DNA from 4 places in the Roseibium sp. SCP15 genome. Region 4 is predicted to be linked to each of the others. Evidence: riboswitches for the same ligand, from Rfam matches in the RefSeq annotation. Region 4 holds a riboswitch; each other region holds the start of a gene.

Evidence for each region. A riboswitch is a leader RNA that binds a small molecule or an ion and turns the genes downstream of it on or off. The one in region 4 is predicted to bind thiamine pyrophosphate.
Region 1: another riboswitch for thiamine pyrophosphate. It lies ahead of ABLO27_RS21015 (ABC transporter permease); the one in region 4 lies ahead of thiB (thiamine ABC transporter substrate binding subunit).
Region 2: another riboswitch for thiamine pyrophosphate. It lies ahead of thiO (glycine oxidase ThiO); the one in region 4 lies ahead of thiB (thiamine ABC transporter substrate binding subunit).
Region 3: another riboswitch for thiamine pyrophosphate. It lies ahead of ABLO27_RS16225 (hydroxyethylthiazole kinase); the one in region 4 lies ahead of thiB (thiamine ABC transporter substrate binding subunit).

The regions. Positions count from the first base shown of each region.
Region 1 covers NZ_JBDZYI010000004.1:240,274-244,322, reverse strand. The annotation lists gene ABLO27_RS21020 (ABC transporter substrate-binding protein) at 1-569, opposite strand, end outside; gene ABLO27_RS21015 (ABC transporter permease) at 592-1,347, opposite strand; TPP riboswitch at 1,495-1,601, opposite strand; gene ABLO27_RS21010 (hypothetical protein) at 1,678-3,426, opposite strand; gene ABLO27_RS21005 (adenylosuccinate synthase) at 3,687-4,049, opposite strand, start outside.
Region 2 covers NZ_JBDZYI010000001.1:744,972-749,020, forward strand. The annotation lists gene ABLO27_RS03405 (pirin family protein) at 1-360, opposite strand, end outside; gene ABLO27_RS03410 (DNA topology modulation protein FlaR) at 505-1,029, shown strand; TPP riboswitch at 1,091-1,216, shown strand; gene thiO (glycine oxidase ThiO) at 1,349-2,326, shown strand; gene thiS (sulfur carrier protein ThiS) at 2,310-2,507, shown strand; gene ABLO27_RS03425 (thiazole synthase) at 2,513-3,286, shown strand; gene ABLO27_RS03430 (thiamine phosphate synthase) at 3,283-3,888, shown strand; gene ABLO27_RS03435 (LysR family transcriptional regulator) at 3,979-4,049, opposite strand, start outside.
Region 3 covers NZ_JBDZYI010000003.1:509,819-513,867, reverse strand. The annotation lists gene ABLO27_RS16240 (DMT family transporter) at 1-629, shown strand, start outside; gene ABLO27_RS16235 (hypothetical protein) at 695-1,105, opposite strand; gene ABLO27_RS16230 (Lrp/AsnC ligand binding domain-containing protein) at 1,153-1,389, opposite strand; TPP riboswitch at 1,526-1,636, shown strand; gene ABLO27_RS16225 (hydroxyethylthiazole kinase) at 1,705-2,478, shown strand; gene thiD (bifunctional hydroxymethylpyrimidine kinase/phosphomethylpyrimidine kinase) at 2,511-3,317, shown strand; gene ABLO27_RS16215 (TRAP transporter substrate-binding protein) at 3,319-4,049, shown strand, end outside.
Region 4 covers NZ_JBDZYI010000002.1:430,869-434,917, forward strand. The annotation lists gene groL (chaperonin GroEL) at 1-1,438, shown strand, start outside; gene ABLO27_RS09380 (hypothetical protein) at 1,707-2,093, opposite strand; TPP riboswitch at 2,272-2,379, shown strand; gene thiB (thiamine ABC transporter substrate binding subunit) at 2,412-3,392, shown strand; gene ABLO27_RS09390 (thiamine/thiamine pyrophosphate ABC transporter permease ThiP) at 3,368-4,049, shown strand, end outside.

The DNA of each region.
Region 1 (4,049 bases), on a different contig from region 4:
TCGATCTGGGTCAGTTCGAAGTTGCGATAGGCACCGATCACCGCATCCACCTGACCGGACATCAGAGAAGGCGAGAGCGCGAAGTTGACGTTGATCAGTTCCACATCATCCATGGTCAGACCGACCGAGCGCAGCATCTGTCCAAGCATCGCATCTTCAAAGCCGGAGACGGAAAATCCGACCGTCTTGCCCTTGAGATCTTTCAACTCCTTGATCGGTCCGTCTTTCAACACGATGAGCGAATTGAGCGGCGTTTCCACCAGGGTACCGATCCGCGTGACCGGCAGCCCTTCTTCGATATGGGCGTGAAGCGTCGGTTGATAGGAAATCGCGATATCACCCTGACCGGCGGCCACGAGCTTGGGAGGCATTGCAGGATCGGCAGGTTCAATCAGTTCAACTTCCAGTCCCTCAGCTTCGAAAAAGCCCATGGTCTGTGCCGTGATGACGGGAGCATGATCAGGGTTGGTGAACCAGTCCAACAGAACCGTCAGTTTTTCCGCAGCCTGAGCCGGTGCACTGGCCAGCAGGCCTGCGGCAACAGTCAGGGACAGGAGTGTCTTTTTCATTCAATCCTCCAGAGTTCGGCGGTCAGTCTTCGACCTGCCAGGGAACAAGAATTCGGGTGAAGTATTCGACGGCGTAACGCATCGCCAGCACCATCAGGGCCAGCAGAATGACCGCTGCAAAAAGCAGGTCGGCGTTCCCGCGGGCATTGGCTTGAAGCATGATGAAGGCAAGCCCGCCTTTCGCTCCCGCCCACTCGCCGACCACCGCCCCGATGGGCGCGAAAACAGCGGCGACGCGGAGGCCGGAAGCAAATGCGGGCAAGGCCGCCGGCAGCCGGAACAGAAGCAACTCGCGATAACGCGGCACCCGATAAAGGCGGGCAAGGTCCGCCAGACCGGTATCAAGGCGTCGCAGGCCGTCATAGACGGTGGAGGTCACCGTGAAGAAGATCACCAGGATCGCCATGACGATCTTGGAAGACATTCCGAAACCCATCCACAGCACCAGAATCGGCGCAATGGCGAAAACCGGCAGAGCCTGAGTGACAAGGATGGTTGGCATCACCAAGCGCCCCGCAAGAGGAAACAGCCAGATGGAGATCGCAAGCAATGCGCCGCTCAAAACACCAAGAGCGAATCCCAGCACGGTCTCAAGCGCGGTGATACTGGCATGATGCAGGAGAAACCCGGCATGCTCAGGAAACGCTTGCAAGACCACGATAGGGCTCGGAAGCATGAAGGATGGCGGCTCCAATACGGCGACCAACAGTGCCCAGACACCGAGCACCGAGATCGCGCCAAGCAGGAACTTGCCCAAAATAGAAAGAAATGCCGTCACCACATCACTCCGTTCTGAATCGGAGCTGTGGGAGCAGTCAGATGGGCAGACAGGTACCGCAAATACAGGAACTGCTGCCGCAAAAGGCAAACAAGCATAGGATCTCCCGTCTTCGGACGTGCCGAAAATGACAATGGAGATCCGGGAATTGGCTAAGGATTCCGTCCCTTCGCCGGCATGACCCGGATCAGGTTCTAAGGGTTCGGCTCAACGCCATCTCAGCTCCGGAAACCGGAACACCCCTCGGACCGAGGCGGAACATGCCTTGCCTGAACGAAAAAGGCAAGTTGAGTTTTGCAGGACTGTCCTGCGACAAGCGAAGATCTGGACTTAGCCGGCCTGCCAGGCGGAAATCGCCTGTTCGACTGCGGCCGCACCCGCACTTCCCTTTTCAAGGGTCAGAATTCCGCGCTTGCCGTTTTCATAGAGCATAGGAATATCGATCCAGCCACGCTCACGCAGCAGCGCAAGATTGCGTTCCTGTTCGTTCGGCAGACTGGAAAGCGCGATCCAGAAGAAGCCCGGCGAGACCTTGACCGAAGCACCGATCAGGGCGTCTCCGCGCGCCTCCTCTGTCGGCTTCATGACAAGGCCGGGGACATTCACAACGTCACCTGCGGCAAAGCTATCTGGAAACTCGTATTTGATTTCGACAAGATGGCTTGCAGGCAGAGACGTGTCGTCGTTCGGCTTGATACGGATATCAACCTTCACGTCTCTTTCAGGAATTTCGATCGACGCATTCAGGACGGCCTGCGATTTGCCGTCGAGGTTGGTCTCTTCCTCGATGCTCCAGACAACGGCGCCCTGGGCAGCAGTACCAGCCCCCCCGGCTTCTTCACCTTCCTCATAAAGGATGGAACGCTGCACACTGCTGTCGGTATCAGCTGCCGGAGTGCCTGGCGACGTTTCTTCCGGCGCGATCGCAGCAAGGTTTCCTTCAGGCACAGCCGACGGCGCTTCAACTCCTGCGTCAGGTGTTGCGGCGTCTGATCCAGTGTCGGCACCTGAAACAATCGAAGGCTGAGTTGGCTCGGACTGAGATGGCTCGGGCTGCTGAGCCTGCGGATTGATTGTCGTGGTCGTTACTGTGCGTGCATCGGGTGCAATCAGATCATCGTCATCCAGCAGCCGATCGGTGTTTTTCGCTGGATCGTCAGCCGTCTCACTCGTTTCGGCCGGAGTTTCATCTGCAGCCGGAGGAGTTGTCGAGGCTATTGCTGTTTCTTCTGGTTCCGATTGCGTCTGCGGCTGAACAACGGCTTGTTGATCGTCTGACGACAAGAAGAAATAGGCCCCACCACCAACAACCAGAAGCGCAATCACGGCAGCGATGGCAATCGGCAGCGTTTTGTTAGAAGAAGATTTTTCCCGCAGCGCATCAGACGCGCTCGGCCTTTGACGTTTGGACCGCGCAGGCTTTTCAATCGGCGTTTCACTAGCCTTGGGCGTCGCGAATTCAGCAGCAGCTTCGGGCTTGGTAGATGTATCAGTTACCGGAGCAGGCTCGAAGATCCCATCGTCATCGGCGGACTGCGGCTCGAAGGCGGGCTCCTGCCGCGCCGGCGCATCATCCACCGGAGCACTGTCGGACGCCGGTTCAACCGCATCTTTTGCGTTCTGAACAGCCATATTCGCAGCTGTTCCAAGGGTTTCTGCCTCTGAAAGCGTTTCCTTGAGCGGTGAAGGTACACTTTCCTCTTCTGCGGGGACTTCTTCCTGGGCGGGAGCAGCTTCCTGAGCCTGGACAGGTTCTTCCTGAGGCTCTTCCGGCTGTTCCTCTGGCTCGGTTTCAGTGGCCTCAGTCTCAGAAGGATGCGGAGCCGGTGTTTCCACGGCTGGCGCAGCAGGACTTAAGCCAAGGCTTTCCCGCGCTGCCTCTGCCTCGACTTTTCTGATTGCCTCTTCCAACCGCAGCTGTTCCGCCGTGATCTCCGAGGGCGACAGCGGCGGCTCATAGGCTTTGAGCTGATTAACAATGGCGTTTCGTGCCCGGCTGTACACGCTTCTGCGGGCAGCACCGTTGCTTTCGGGCAAGGACGCGATCGTTTTCTTCAGAATAGAATAGTAATCAGCCATCTTCCTGCCTACCGGCCAACTGCTAGGATCTCATTTGCTGGCCCAAGATTTCAAAACGTTCTCAAGCTTATAGCAAGTTTTTTCAGGTCAATGCCAATTCTTCAAAAATGCTTGGCCGACACCGACCCTAACAGTAGTGTTTTCCTAACACGGATTCTTCAATTCACACGCAAATGTGTGATTCCGAATCCATGCCGGACGCATTTTGATTCGCAATGCGCCCAGCTATTTCACGATTTGAGCCTTTTAAGCGGCAGATCTCAATCCTGGAAAGGATTCTGCACAAGAATTGTGTCGTCCCGCTCCGGGCTGGTCGACAACAACGCAACCGGTGCACCGATCAATTCTTCAACGTGCCGCACATACTTGATCGCCTGCGCCGGAAGATCCGCCCAGGTGCGAGCACCTTCGGTGGATTCCTTCCAGCCCGGCAGCGACTCATAAATCGGAACGACACGCTCTTGCGCACCCTGAGATGCCGGCAGGTAATCAATCCGTTCGCCGTCCAGCTCATAACCGATGCAGATCTTGATTTCGTCCAGTCCGTCCAGAACGTCAAGCTTCGTCAGCGCAATGCCATTGATGCCGGACGTGCAGACTGTCTGGCGAACCAGAACAGCATC
Region 2 (4,049 bases), on a different contig from region 4:
CCGCTCCGAGTGAACAATACCTTTGCCTGCGCTCATCCAGTTCAGCGCACCTGGCGAGATTGCGATTTCCGTTCCAAGACTGTCCCGGTGATACATTTCGCCCTCAAACAGATAAGTCACCGTTGCGAGGCCGATGTGAGGATGTGGCCGAACATCGACACCTCCACCAACAAGAAGCTCCGCTGGTCCCATCTGATCGAAGAAGATGAACGGGCCGATCATGCGCCGTCGCGGTGACGGCAGAGCGCGGCGGACATGGAAACCGCCCAGGTCCGATGTCCGGGGAACGATGATCGTATCAATCGGATCGCAACTTGCAGCATTGCCCGGGATAGGGTCAGGGGTGTTCAGCCAGCTCATCTGCCTCTCCTTGCAGTCAAAAGCGCGTCTTCCGGATAGATAGGGTCGCAGGTTCGTAAGTGTCCATTGAACAGTCTGTTTCCATCTTTTCTTTCAATCAGAAGGGCGTATAACTGCGGGCCCTCAATCGCCAAAAGGTGTTTCATGAAACGCGTGATGATCGTCGGTGGCCCCGGCTCGGGCAAAAGCACGCTTGCGCACCAGCTTGGTGAGCGGACGGGCTTGCCTGTCTACAACATGGACCACATTCACTGGCTGCCGGGTTGGGTGGAAAGACCGAGACAGGAAAAGGATTCACTTACGCATCAGGTTCACATGAAGAGCGATTGGATCTTCGAAGGTGGCCATTCGAGCACTTACGCTGAAAGGGTTGACCGGGCGGACACCTTCATCTGGTTGGATGTGCCGGTCTGGTTGCGGATTTTTCGAGTTCTCAAACGCTCAATTCAATACTACGGCCAGAACCGACCCGATCTACCAGAAGGGTGTCCGGAGCGTTTCAACGGCCAAACCGTTGAGTTCGTTCATTTTATTTGGCGCACCCGGCACAGCGCACGTGCCAAGCTGCTGCGGATCTACACAGCTCCTCCGCCGCATTTGACTGTTCTGAAGTTTTCCAGTCTCAAGGAGACACGTGCTTTTCTGGATGGCTTGACGACGGAAACCTGAACACAGGGACCGGACACACGCTGAGATACCTTGACAGAAGGCGCATCCCACCGGCACAAACAGGGCTCACCCGGGGTGTCCCGTCATGGGGCTGAGATGCTGCAGGGTGCGGTTATACGCACAGCGCAGGGACCCGAAGAACCTGATCCAGGTCATGCTGGCGAAGGGATGGTGGCCCTGATGAAGCGCGAGGACCGACTGGCCGGCGCATATCGTCAAGCGCATCCCCGACAGCCTGATGTACAAGAATGCAAGGCCCTTCGCCGGTCTTGCTGGAGTGAAACGTCGTGCAAGGTGTCTCAGACGCAGGTGCGAGGATATGAGGGTCCTGATCCGAGGGGCAGGAGTTGCCGGCCTGTCGCTGGCATTCGAACTTCGCAAACGGGGTGCCGAAGTCACCTTGTTTGAGGTCGGGGAAAACTTGTCCGGCAGCGCTTCCTGGCTCGCAGGCGGCATGCTGGCGCCGTGGTGCGAGCGTGAAAATGCCGAGGAAGACGTTCTCGTTTACGGAAAAAGCTCGGTCGACTGGTGGGCGAATGCGTTGCCTGGCACGGTTTCACATCACGGAACGCTGGTGGTTGCCCCACCTCGTGACACCGCGGAACTCAATCGCTTTGCAGGGCGAACAGGTGGCTATGAGTGGCTGGACGGGGGTGGGATAACCGCACTTGAGCCTGACCTTGAGAGGAGATTTTCCAAAGGTCTGTTCTTCCCGAAAGAAGCTCACCTTGATCCACGCAGGGCTCTGGTCGAGCTTGAAGAAACAGTTTCCAGATTGGGCGTCAGAACAATATTCGGGTCAGAAGAGCCAAGTGTGGACGCGGACTTTGTCGCCAACTGCATTGGGATGGCGTCAAAGGAAAAGAACCTCAGGGCGGTACGCGGAGAAATGCTGATCCTGCACGCGCCCGAGGTCACGTTGTCCAGGCCGGTTCGAATGCTCCATCCACGCATCCCGGTCTATGTCGTCCCCCGGGAAAATAATCACTTCATGGTCGGGGCGACAATGATCGAGAGCGCCGACGACGGCCCGGTCAGCGTTCGCTCCACCATGGAGCTGCTGAACGCTGCCTACAGCCTTCATCCTGCTTTCGCTGAAGCCAAGATCATTGAGACAGGCGTTGGCGTTCGCCCGGCGTATGCCGATAATCTGCCGCGCATCAGCTTTGACGGCCGGGTTCTGAGCCTGAATGGCTTCTACCGGCACGGTTTCCTGCTGGCGCCACACTTTGCGGCGCAGGCAGCCGAAACCCTGTTCCAATCCTCCAAGGAGATAACCCTTGAAACTCATCATTAATGGCGAAGAGCAGGAGGTGACCAGTTCGACCCTCTCGGGGCTTCTGGATGAACTGGCCTACGAACACGATTTTCTCGCAACTGCACGCAACAGCGAGCTAGTTTCGGCTGAAGAGCGTGCCGGCTGCGAGCTTCTTGAAGGGGATCGGATCGAGATCCTGTCTCCCATGCAGGGAGGGTGAGGGCCATGCTTGAATTTTACGGCGAAGAGATTTCTTCCCGCTTGCTTCTGGGAACAGCGCAATATCCGTCTCCGAAGATCCTGTCAGATGCCGCAAAGCGATCTGGTGCTGAAATACTGACTGTCTCCCTTCGCCGCGAAGCTGCGGGAACCGGTGCTGGCGGCAAGTTCTGGGATCTGATCCGCGAGCTGAATGTGCGCGTGCTTCCCAACACTGCCGGGTGTCATTCTGTAAAAGAGGCCGTGACCACAGCAAAGATGGCACGGGAGCTGTTCGGAACAGATTGGATCAAACTGGAGGTAATTGGCCACCATGACAGCTTGCAACCGGATGTATTTGGTTTGGTGGAGGCTGCAGGAATTCTAAGCGAAGACGGTTTCAAGGTTTTTCCTTACACCACGGATGACATCGTTGTCGGTGAAAGGCTGCTGGAAGCAGGATGCCAGGTGTTGATGCCCTGGTGTGCACCGATCGGGTCTGCACGCGGGCCAGTCAATCCGGATGCACTTAGAGCCTATCGAGCTCATTTCCCAGGCATTCCGCTTGTTGTTGATGCAGGCCTTGGTCGCCCGTCTCACGCTGCCCAGGTCATGGAATTCGGATTTGATGCGGCTCTCTTGAATACAGCCGTCGCAAAGGCCGGTGATCCTGTTGCCATGGCGGAAGCTTTTTCAAAGGCGGTCGAGGCGGGGTATCAGGCCTTCGAAGCACAGCCACTGGAGCCGCGTGACATGGCCGTTCCCTCAACTCCCGTAATTGGCATGGCAGTATTTGAATGAAACTCGACCCGTTTTATCTGATCGTGGATAGTTCCGAGTGGATCGGTCGGCTGATCCCACTTGGCGTCAAGTTGGTGCAATTGCGCATCAAGGACAAACCGGAAGCGTTGCTCCGTAAGGAAATCGCAGCATCAAAGACAATCTGCCAAGAGCACGGTTGCCAATTGATCATCAACGATTACTGGCAGCTCGCCATTGATGAGGGCTGCGACTTTGTCCATCTCGGCCAGGAAGATCTGGCGGAGGCTGACGTTGGCGCCATCAGAAACGCGGGGATGCGCCTGGGTGTTTCAACACATGACGGCGAAGAACTGGATACAGCGCTCTCAGTTGACCCGGACTACGTGGCGCTGGGCCCGGTTTATCCGACCATTTTGAAGAAGATGAAATGGGCGCCGCAGGGCATCGAAAAGATCGGCAGGTGGAAGCAGCAGATTGGTGGTTTGCCGCTTGTGGCGATCGGTGGACTTAATCCTGAACGTCTTGAGGGCGTGTTCGAGAACGGCGCGGACAGTGCTGCCGTCGTGACGGACATCACCTTGAATCCGGATCCCGAGGCAAGGACACAAGAGTGGATTTCAGTTACGCAGAAGTGGCGTTAGAGAAACCAATCCGCTTGTATTTCTCACGAACTGAACGGCTTGATCAGGACAATCCGTGTGCAGGAAATCTTCGAGACAAAAAATGCGTTCCTAGCCGAAAATGATTTTATCGCGCGCGACTTGATCGCGGAGAAAGTCTTGTACGGCAGCGACGTGGCGCA
Region 3 (4,049 bases), on a different contig from region 4:
CGCTGATTGTGGTCGTGCTGGCGTTCTTTCTGCTTGGCGAACAGGTCAGAATTTATCGCTGGAGCGCCGTTGGGGTAGGGTTCCTGGGCATTCTGGTGGTTCTGTCGCCGCATTTGGGTGAGGGCCAGCTGGACAGCACTGCAACACTCGGCGCACTGGCGGGGGCGTTGGGGGCCGGGTTCGCTGCCCTTGCCATGATCACCGTTCGCAAATTGTGCGAAACCGAGCGCACGTCAACGATCGTGACCTGGTTTGCCGGCGCCTCCACGGTGCTTTCGCTGCTTACCCTGCCGCTCGGATATGTCCTTCCGGGACACAGCTGGGTGGTCCCGGATCTCTCAACGGCAGGCCTGCTGGTTCTGATCGGACTTGCAGGTGGTGTCGGCCAGATCCTTCTGACACAGAGCTACCGGTTTGCCGACGCTTCCACCATCGCCCCGTTTGACTACGTCAACATGCTGTGGGCGATCCTGGTGGGCTGGCTGGTGTTTTCCGAAATTCCTGTCCCGGAAGTGGTGATCGGAGCCCTGATCGTGATCGCCGCGGGAGTGTTCGTCATCTACCGCGAACACCGGCTCGGTCTCGACCGCACCAAGGCGCGCCGCGCGTCTTCGCCATCGAAATCATGACCGTAGAGAACATCCGTAACGGCTTCTTCAGTTAGGACAGGCCAGGGAGGAGCCCAGCGGTTCTTCTACGGTTTGTAGTGGAATGTCTCGACGGCGCTCTTGGAGCCGTCGGGAAAGACCAGCTGTACGCTGATGGAATTCGTCGAGCCTGCGGGCAGTTCGATATAGGGCTTTTCCTTCAGAACCGCGTTGGGGTTGTCCGGATCGCATGCGTCCAGTTCCCACATCTGGTCCAGAGGGCCATCATTCAGTCCGTAAAAGACATAGTCGATCCCGCATTTCCAGGCTTCCAGATGGGTGAAGTAGATCAGCTGCTGGCCTTCCCAGTCACGAAAGGAAACCCAGCTTGCCTTGGTCACATCCAGTATCTGCTTGATCTGCTCGGGCGGCATGCCTTGTGCGCTTGCCGGCGGAGCCGAGGCAAGGGAAAATGTGCCCAAGCCCATGACCAGGGCTGAAATTTTCAAAAAATGCATGATGGCCTCCATTGTCTCCAGATCAGGAGAATGCGTCAGGCGAAAAATCAGAAAGCCTTAAAGGTAATGATCGTCTTGGTGTCCTGAATGCCGTCGATCGGGTGAACCTTCTCGTTTACGAAGTGGCCGATATCGGCGTCGTTATCGACGTAGAACTTCACCAGAAGGTCGTAGTCGCCACTGGTGGAATAGACTTCCGAGGCAATTTCCGCGTCGGCGATCGCGTTGGCAACCTGATAGGTCTTGCCCAACTGGCATTTGATCATAACGAAAAACGGGGTCATGCGATGCTCCGGAAATGAAATCGTTGCGGAATGGTGCCCAAGGACATCGCCTATCTGTTGTCCGCAGTCAATCGTTGATGCAGCCTGCGACCATCGCACGGTCTTGCAATGACGGGTTCGCCTTGGTAGCAGTGCTGTTATCTCATGGGGGTGCCCGGCGATCCTGGATCGGGCTGAGAGGCGTACGGCCAACTCCTTGAACCTGATCCGGGTGATGCCGGCGGAGGGATTTGAGATGCAGATTGCCAGGGCATTCACAGCTCTCTCTCCTGATCAAACTTCCGGTTTGCAGCCGGAGCCACTCGGAGGAGACGCATGAACCTGACCGTTGCAGCTTCCACACAGAACCTTTCGCCGGAAACTGTCTTTGACCTGTTGATGAGGGTGCGGCAGAAGTCACCGCGCATCCACGCGATCACCAATGCCGTTGCACAAACCTTTACGGCCAACACTTTGCTGGCGCTTGGCGCCGTGCCTTCCATGACCATCGCCAAGGACGAAGTCGCAGGTTTCGCCGAAAGCGCGGATGCTCTGCTCATCAATCTCGGTACGCTGGATGAAAGCCGTCGGGAAGCCATTCCGGTCGCCATCAAGGCGGCGAAGGCAGCAGGGCGCCCTGTCAGTATCGACCCGGTGTTCGTGAACCGGTCTGGAGTGCGTTGCGCGTTTGCAAGGGAGCTGATGGCCTTCCAGCCGGACCTGTTGCGCCTGAACGAAGCGGAAATGGTTGCCCTTTTTCCGCAAAGGTCCGAAGCCGATGCCGTGATTTCAGCTGGCACCGTGCTGGCGGTGACGGGAGTTGAGGACAAGATCGAGAGCCTGGGAGAAGATTTCCGCCTGCGCAACGGTCATCCTCTGATGGCGCGCGTAACGGCGACAGGGTGCGCCGGTGGAGCCGTGCTTGCTGCCTTTGCCTGTGTAGAGGCAGACACCGCCCTGGCCGCGGCGTGCGGGCTGTCGGTCTTCAATATCGCCGGAGAACTGGCCGCAAGTCGTGCCGGAGGGCCGGGAAGTCTGGTGCCGGAACTGCTCGATGCCCTTTATTCCATCACGGCGAACGATATCGAAATGCGGCTGAAAACGGCCTGAGTTCCTTTTCTCATTCAAAAATGGAGAGACACATGACCGCCATCGCGGTGACCATAGCAGGATCCGATTCCGGCGGCGGGGCCGGAATACAGGCTGATCTCAAGTCGTTTTCGGCAAATGGTGTTTACGGTGCCAGTGTGCTGACCGCTCTCACGGCGCAAAACACTCTTGGTGTGAGTGCCATTCAAGATGTCCCGCCCGCTTTCGTACGTGCCCAGATGGATGCGGTCTATTCGGACCTGAACGTCAATGCCACCAAGATCGGTATGCTCTCCAGCGTCGAGATAATCGAGGCGGTTGCAGGCGGACTGGAGGCACACACAACTGGCCCGGTGGTGCTGGATCCGGTGATGGTGGCAGCGTCCGGTGATCCGTTGCTGGCCGACAGTGCCGTGTCCAGCCTGATTTCCGTTCTCGTGCCGCTCGCCGATGTCATAACGCCAAACCTGCATGAAGCCGCCAGGATGCTCGAAACGGAGGTTGCGGCCAATGAAACGGAGATGCTCTCACAAGCAGAGGATCTTCTGAGGCTCGGTTGCAAGTCGGTTCTGCTCAAGGGAGGGCATGGAACCGGTGAAGAGAGTGCGGATCTGTTTTTCGATGCGGCCGGCAATGCCATCTGGTTGCATGCAGAGCGCATCCAGACAAACAACACCCATGGTACCGGATGTACGCTTTCGTCGGCAATCGCAGCCGAACTCGCCAAAGGCAGCGATCTGGAAAGCGCAATGAGAGCGGCCAAGGCCTATATCCATGCTGCCATTTCGGCGGCTGACCAGCTCGAGATTGGTGCCGGCCACGGCCCTGTTCATCATTTTTACCGCTTCTGGAGCATGTGACATGTCAGACAAGTCTTGCCTGTCAAAAAATCCCGTCACCCGTCGGGCGTTACTTGGGGGCTCAGTCGCAGCGGGGGGCGCCGCACTGGCTGCTCCGGCGATCGCGGAGGAAAAGGCGACAGTCGAGTGGAAAATGGTGACATCTTGGCCCAAGAACCTGCCTGGACCGGGTGTCACAGCACAGCGGATTGTCGATCAGGTGGCCAGAATGACCGCTGGCCGTTTCCGGATACGGCTTTATTCGGCTGGAGAACTGGTGCCTGCACTCGGTGTATTCGACGCGGTCGCGGCCGGCACGGCTCAGATGGCGCACACTGCGTCCTTTTTCTGGCAGGGCAAAATTCCAGCATCGGTCTATTTCACCGCCATTCCTTTCGGCTTGTTGCCGCATGAACACATCGCCTGGATCGAACAGGGGGGCGGCCAGGCTCTCTGGGATGAGCTCTACGCCCCTTTTGGCCTGAAGCCCGTAATGGCGGGGAACACCGGCGTTCAGATGGGCGGGTGGTACAAGAAGGACATCAATGGCCTTGATGACCTGAAGGGCCTGAAGATCCGTATGCCGGGACTTGGCGGTGAGGTCATGCGGCGGCTTGGGGCAACTCCTGTCAGCCTGCCACCCGGCGAATTGTTCCAGGCACTTCAAAGTGGTGTTCTGGACGCGACGGAATTTCTGGGGCCGTGGTCGGACCGCGCGATGGGCTTCCACAAGGTTGCCAAATCTTACTATTC
Region 4 (4,049 bases):
GGGCGCACAGATGGTGCGTGAAGTGGCTTCCAAGACCAACGACATCGCTGGCGACGGCACCACCACTGCTACCGTTCTGGCTCAGGCTATCGTCAAGGAAGGCGCCAAGGCTGTTGCTGCCGGCATGAACCCGATGGACCTGAAGCGCGGCGTTGATCTTGCTGCTGCTGAAGCTGTCAAGTCTCTGGAAGCTGCTTCCAAGACCATCACCACTTCTGAAGAAGTTGCACAGGTCGGCACCATCTCCGCCAACGGCGACGTGCAGGTTGGCCAGGACATTGCCGAAGCAATGCAGAAAGTTGGCAACGAAGGCGTCATCACCGTCGAAGAAGCCAAGTCTCTGGAAACCGAGCTGGAAGTCGTCGAAGGCATGCAGTTCGACCGCGGCTACCTGTCTCCTTACTTCGTCACCAACGCTGACAAGATGCTGGCTGACCTGGAAAAGCCGTACATCCTGCTGCACGAGAAGAAACTCTCCAACCTGCAGGCCATGCTGCCGATCCTGGAAGCTGTTGTTCAGTCTTCCCGCCCGCTGCTCATCATCGCTGAAGATGTTGAAGGCGAAGCACTGGCAACTCTCGTTGTCAACAAGCTGCGCGGCGGCCTGAAAATTGCTGCTGTCAAGGCTCCGGGCTTCGGCGATCGTCGTAAGGCAATGCTCGAAGACATCGCTATCCTGACCGGTGGCACCGTGATCTCCGAAGACCTCGGCATCAAGCTGGAAAACGTGACCCTCGACATGCTCGGCACTGCCGAGAAAGTCGCGATCACCAAGGAAACCACCACCATCGTTGACGGTGCCGGTTCCAAGGAAGACATCGACGGCCGCGTTGGTCAGATCAAGGCGCAGATCGAAGAAACCACTTCCGATTACGACCGTGAGAAGCTCCAGGAGCGCCTGGCCAAGCTTGCTGGCGGTGTTGCAGTTATCCGCGTTGGCGGTGCAACCGAAATCGAAGTGAAAGAGAAAAAAGATCGCGTTGACGATGCTCTGAACGCAACCCGCGCTGCTGTTGAAGAAGGCATCGTATCGGGTGGCGGCACTGCTCTGCTGCGTGCGAAGAAAGCTGTCTCTGCTCTGTCTTCCGACAACTCCGACATTGAAGCCGGCATCAAGATCGTCCTGCGCGCTCTGGAAGCTCCGATCCGTCAGATTGTTGAAAACGCTGGTGTCGAAGGCTCCATCGTTGTCGGCAAGATCCAGGAAAACGACGACGACACCTTCGGCTTCAACGCTCAGACCGAAGAATTCGTCAACATGATCGAAGCTGGCATCATCGACCCGACCAAGGTTGTTCGTACTGCTCTGCAAGACGCAGCTTCCGTCGCCGGTCTCTTGATCACCACCGAAGCCATGGTTGCCGAGCTGCCGAAGAAAGACGCAGCACCGGCAATGCCGGGCGGCGACATGGGCGGCATGGGCGGCATGGGCTTCTAAGAAGCCCAAAGCTCACAAGCTTTATGGAAAGGGCGGCCCTCGGGTCGCCCTTTTTGTGTTTGTCGCCATCTGTTTAGCTCGCCTTGACTTGGGAAACAGAAGGCGACTTCGGCGACTAGGAAGTCCAGAACTCGAAGATAGGCGCACTAGGCAGTTTTCAGGCAGTTCCACTTACATGTCTTCGCTAGAAATCTGAGCCTCTGCGATACCAGTGAACAAAAACATGCCCGTGCAAAGTGGCTAGCACTCCGTATTTACCGAACTGCAATCACCATGAAATTCGAACACCAGAAACAAACATAATTATCAGACATGCGGTGACTGACAGAAAGCCAACCGAAATTGCTTCAACCCACTCGCGCAGCAAATTGTTTTCTTTGATCAATGAATCGTACCGGCCTGCAGAAAACCCCGTCATTGTCGGCTCTGATACCCAGCCCTCCAAAGAAAAACCAAAGTCTACTGGTGTGACTCCTGATTGTTCATGGCGAGTGCCTTGAGCGATTACCGGAATTTGTTTACGTGTGGTGTTTTCGAAAAAGAATACATTTCCCGCAGCATGGTGCGGAACATCAAAGATGTAACTGGTGTAAGAAAGGCTCAGCAGAATTGAAGCGATCAGAAGAAATCGGCTTCTGGATAATCCACTCTTCATATGCTCTCTCGGCGCTTCTCATTATTGAACAAATGCAACTTATTCAACGCTAGATAGCAGTGAGCCTCAAATCTTGCCACTGCGCAACCCTTGAGGACTCTTTTGTTCGTGCGCCTGAGTAATTGCCGATTAGAGCTAATCAAACCTGTTGTACTCGTTCTCATTTCCAGATAATCACGGCCTTACCTCGGGGTGCGTGAGGTTTTCGCGCTGAGATGCCATTCTGGCAAACCCGTTGAACCTGAACCGGCTAGAACCGGCGGAGGGAAAGGTAGCGGTTTCATCCATCCTTGCCCTCTCGCCGCAATGGAGGATGATATGAAACATCTGCTCTTTGCTGCGGGACTTTTGTGCGCAACATCGGCTGTTGCCGCCGATAAACCCCAGCTGACCGTCTACACCTATGACAGCTTCGTTTCCGACTGGGGGCCGGGCCCACAGGTCAAGGAAGCCTTTGAAGCCGTCTGCAATTGCGAGCTGAACCTTGTCGGCGTCGAGGACGGCGCTGCCCTTCTGTCCCGCATCCGGCTGGAGGGTGAAAACTCAGACGCAGACATCGTGCTTGGCCTGGACACCAATCTGATTGCCGCCACCAAGCAAACCGGTCTCTTCGCGCCTCATTCCATCAATGCGGAGTTTTCACTGCCGATCGAATGGAACGACGAAACCTTCGTGCCTTACGACTGGGGCTATTTCGCTTTCGTTCATAACAAGGACGCTGCTGTTCCCGGCAATTTCCGCGATCTGGCAGCAAGCGACACCAAGATCCTCATTCAGGACCCGCGCTCTTCAACTCCGGGGCTTGGCCTGCTGCTGTGGGTCAAGTCAGTTTATGGCGACGAGGCTCCGGAAATCTGGGAAGGTCTGTCGGACAATATCGTCACGGTCACCAAAGGCTGGTCAGAGGCTTACGGACTTTTTCTCGAAGGTGAAGCGGACATGGTGCTCAGCTACACCACTTCCCCCGCCTACCACCTGATTGCCGAAGACGATGCCAGCAAGGCTGCCGCCGCCTTTGACGAAGGTCACTACATGCAGGTCGAAGTTGCTGCAAAATTGGCAGGCACCGACCAACCGGAGCTCGCCGACCAGTTCCTGGAGTTCATGACTTCCGACACGTTCCAGTCGATCATTCCGACCACGAACTGGATGTATCCTGCGATCACTCCGGAGGGTGGACTGCCAAAGGGCTTCGAAACGCTGCACACTCCGGAAAAGTCCCTGCTCCTCGGAGCTGATGAAGCCGCCAAGATGCGGAAGGAAGCGTTGGCGGAATGGCTGGGCGCGCTCAGCCAGTAAATCCGTTCCCGGGGATCGCGGCGGCGGCTGTTGTCGCCGCGCTGATCCTGGGCACCTTGGCAGCAATCGCGCTGCGTGCGGAAGCCGGGCAAGGATTTGGCCCGGCTGACTGGGCAGCGCTGCGCTTCACGCTTACGCAGGCGGTGTTGTCCGCCCTGATCAGTGCCGGACTGGCGATCCCTGTTGCCCGCGCGCTGGCGAGACGGCGGTTCCCCGGCAGAAGTGTGCTGATCGCACTGCTGGGTGCCCCCTTCATCCTTCCCGTTATCGTAGCCATTATCGGTCTGCTCCAGGTTTTCGGGCGCGCAGGATGGATTTCTGACGCATTGGGCTTCTTCGGACTGCCACCGATCCGCATTTACGGATTGCACGGTGTTGTCCTGGCTCATGTCTTTTTCAACCTGCCTTTGGCCACGCGACTGATCCTTCAGGGGTGGCAGGAAATTCCCTCGGAACGGTTTCGACTGGCTGCGCAACTGGGGTGTCATGGCAGTTCAATGTTCAGGCTCATCGAGCTGCCAATGCTGGCGAGGATCCTGCCTGGCGTTCTGGCCGTGATTTTCGCTATCTGTCTGACCAGCTTTGCAGTTGCACTCACCCTGGGTGGCGGCCCCCGGGCCACGACGATCGAACTCGCGATCTATCAGGCATTCACCT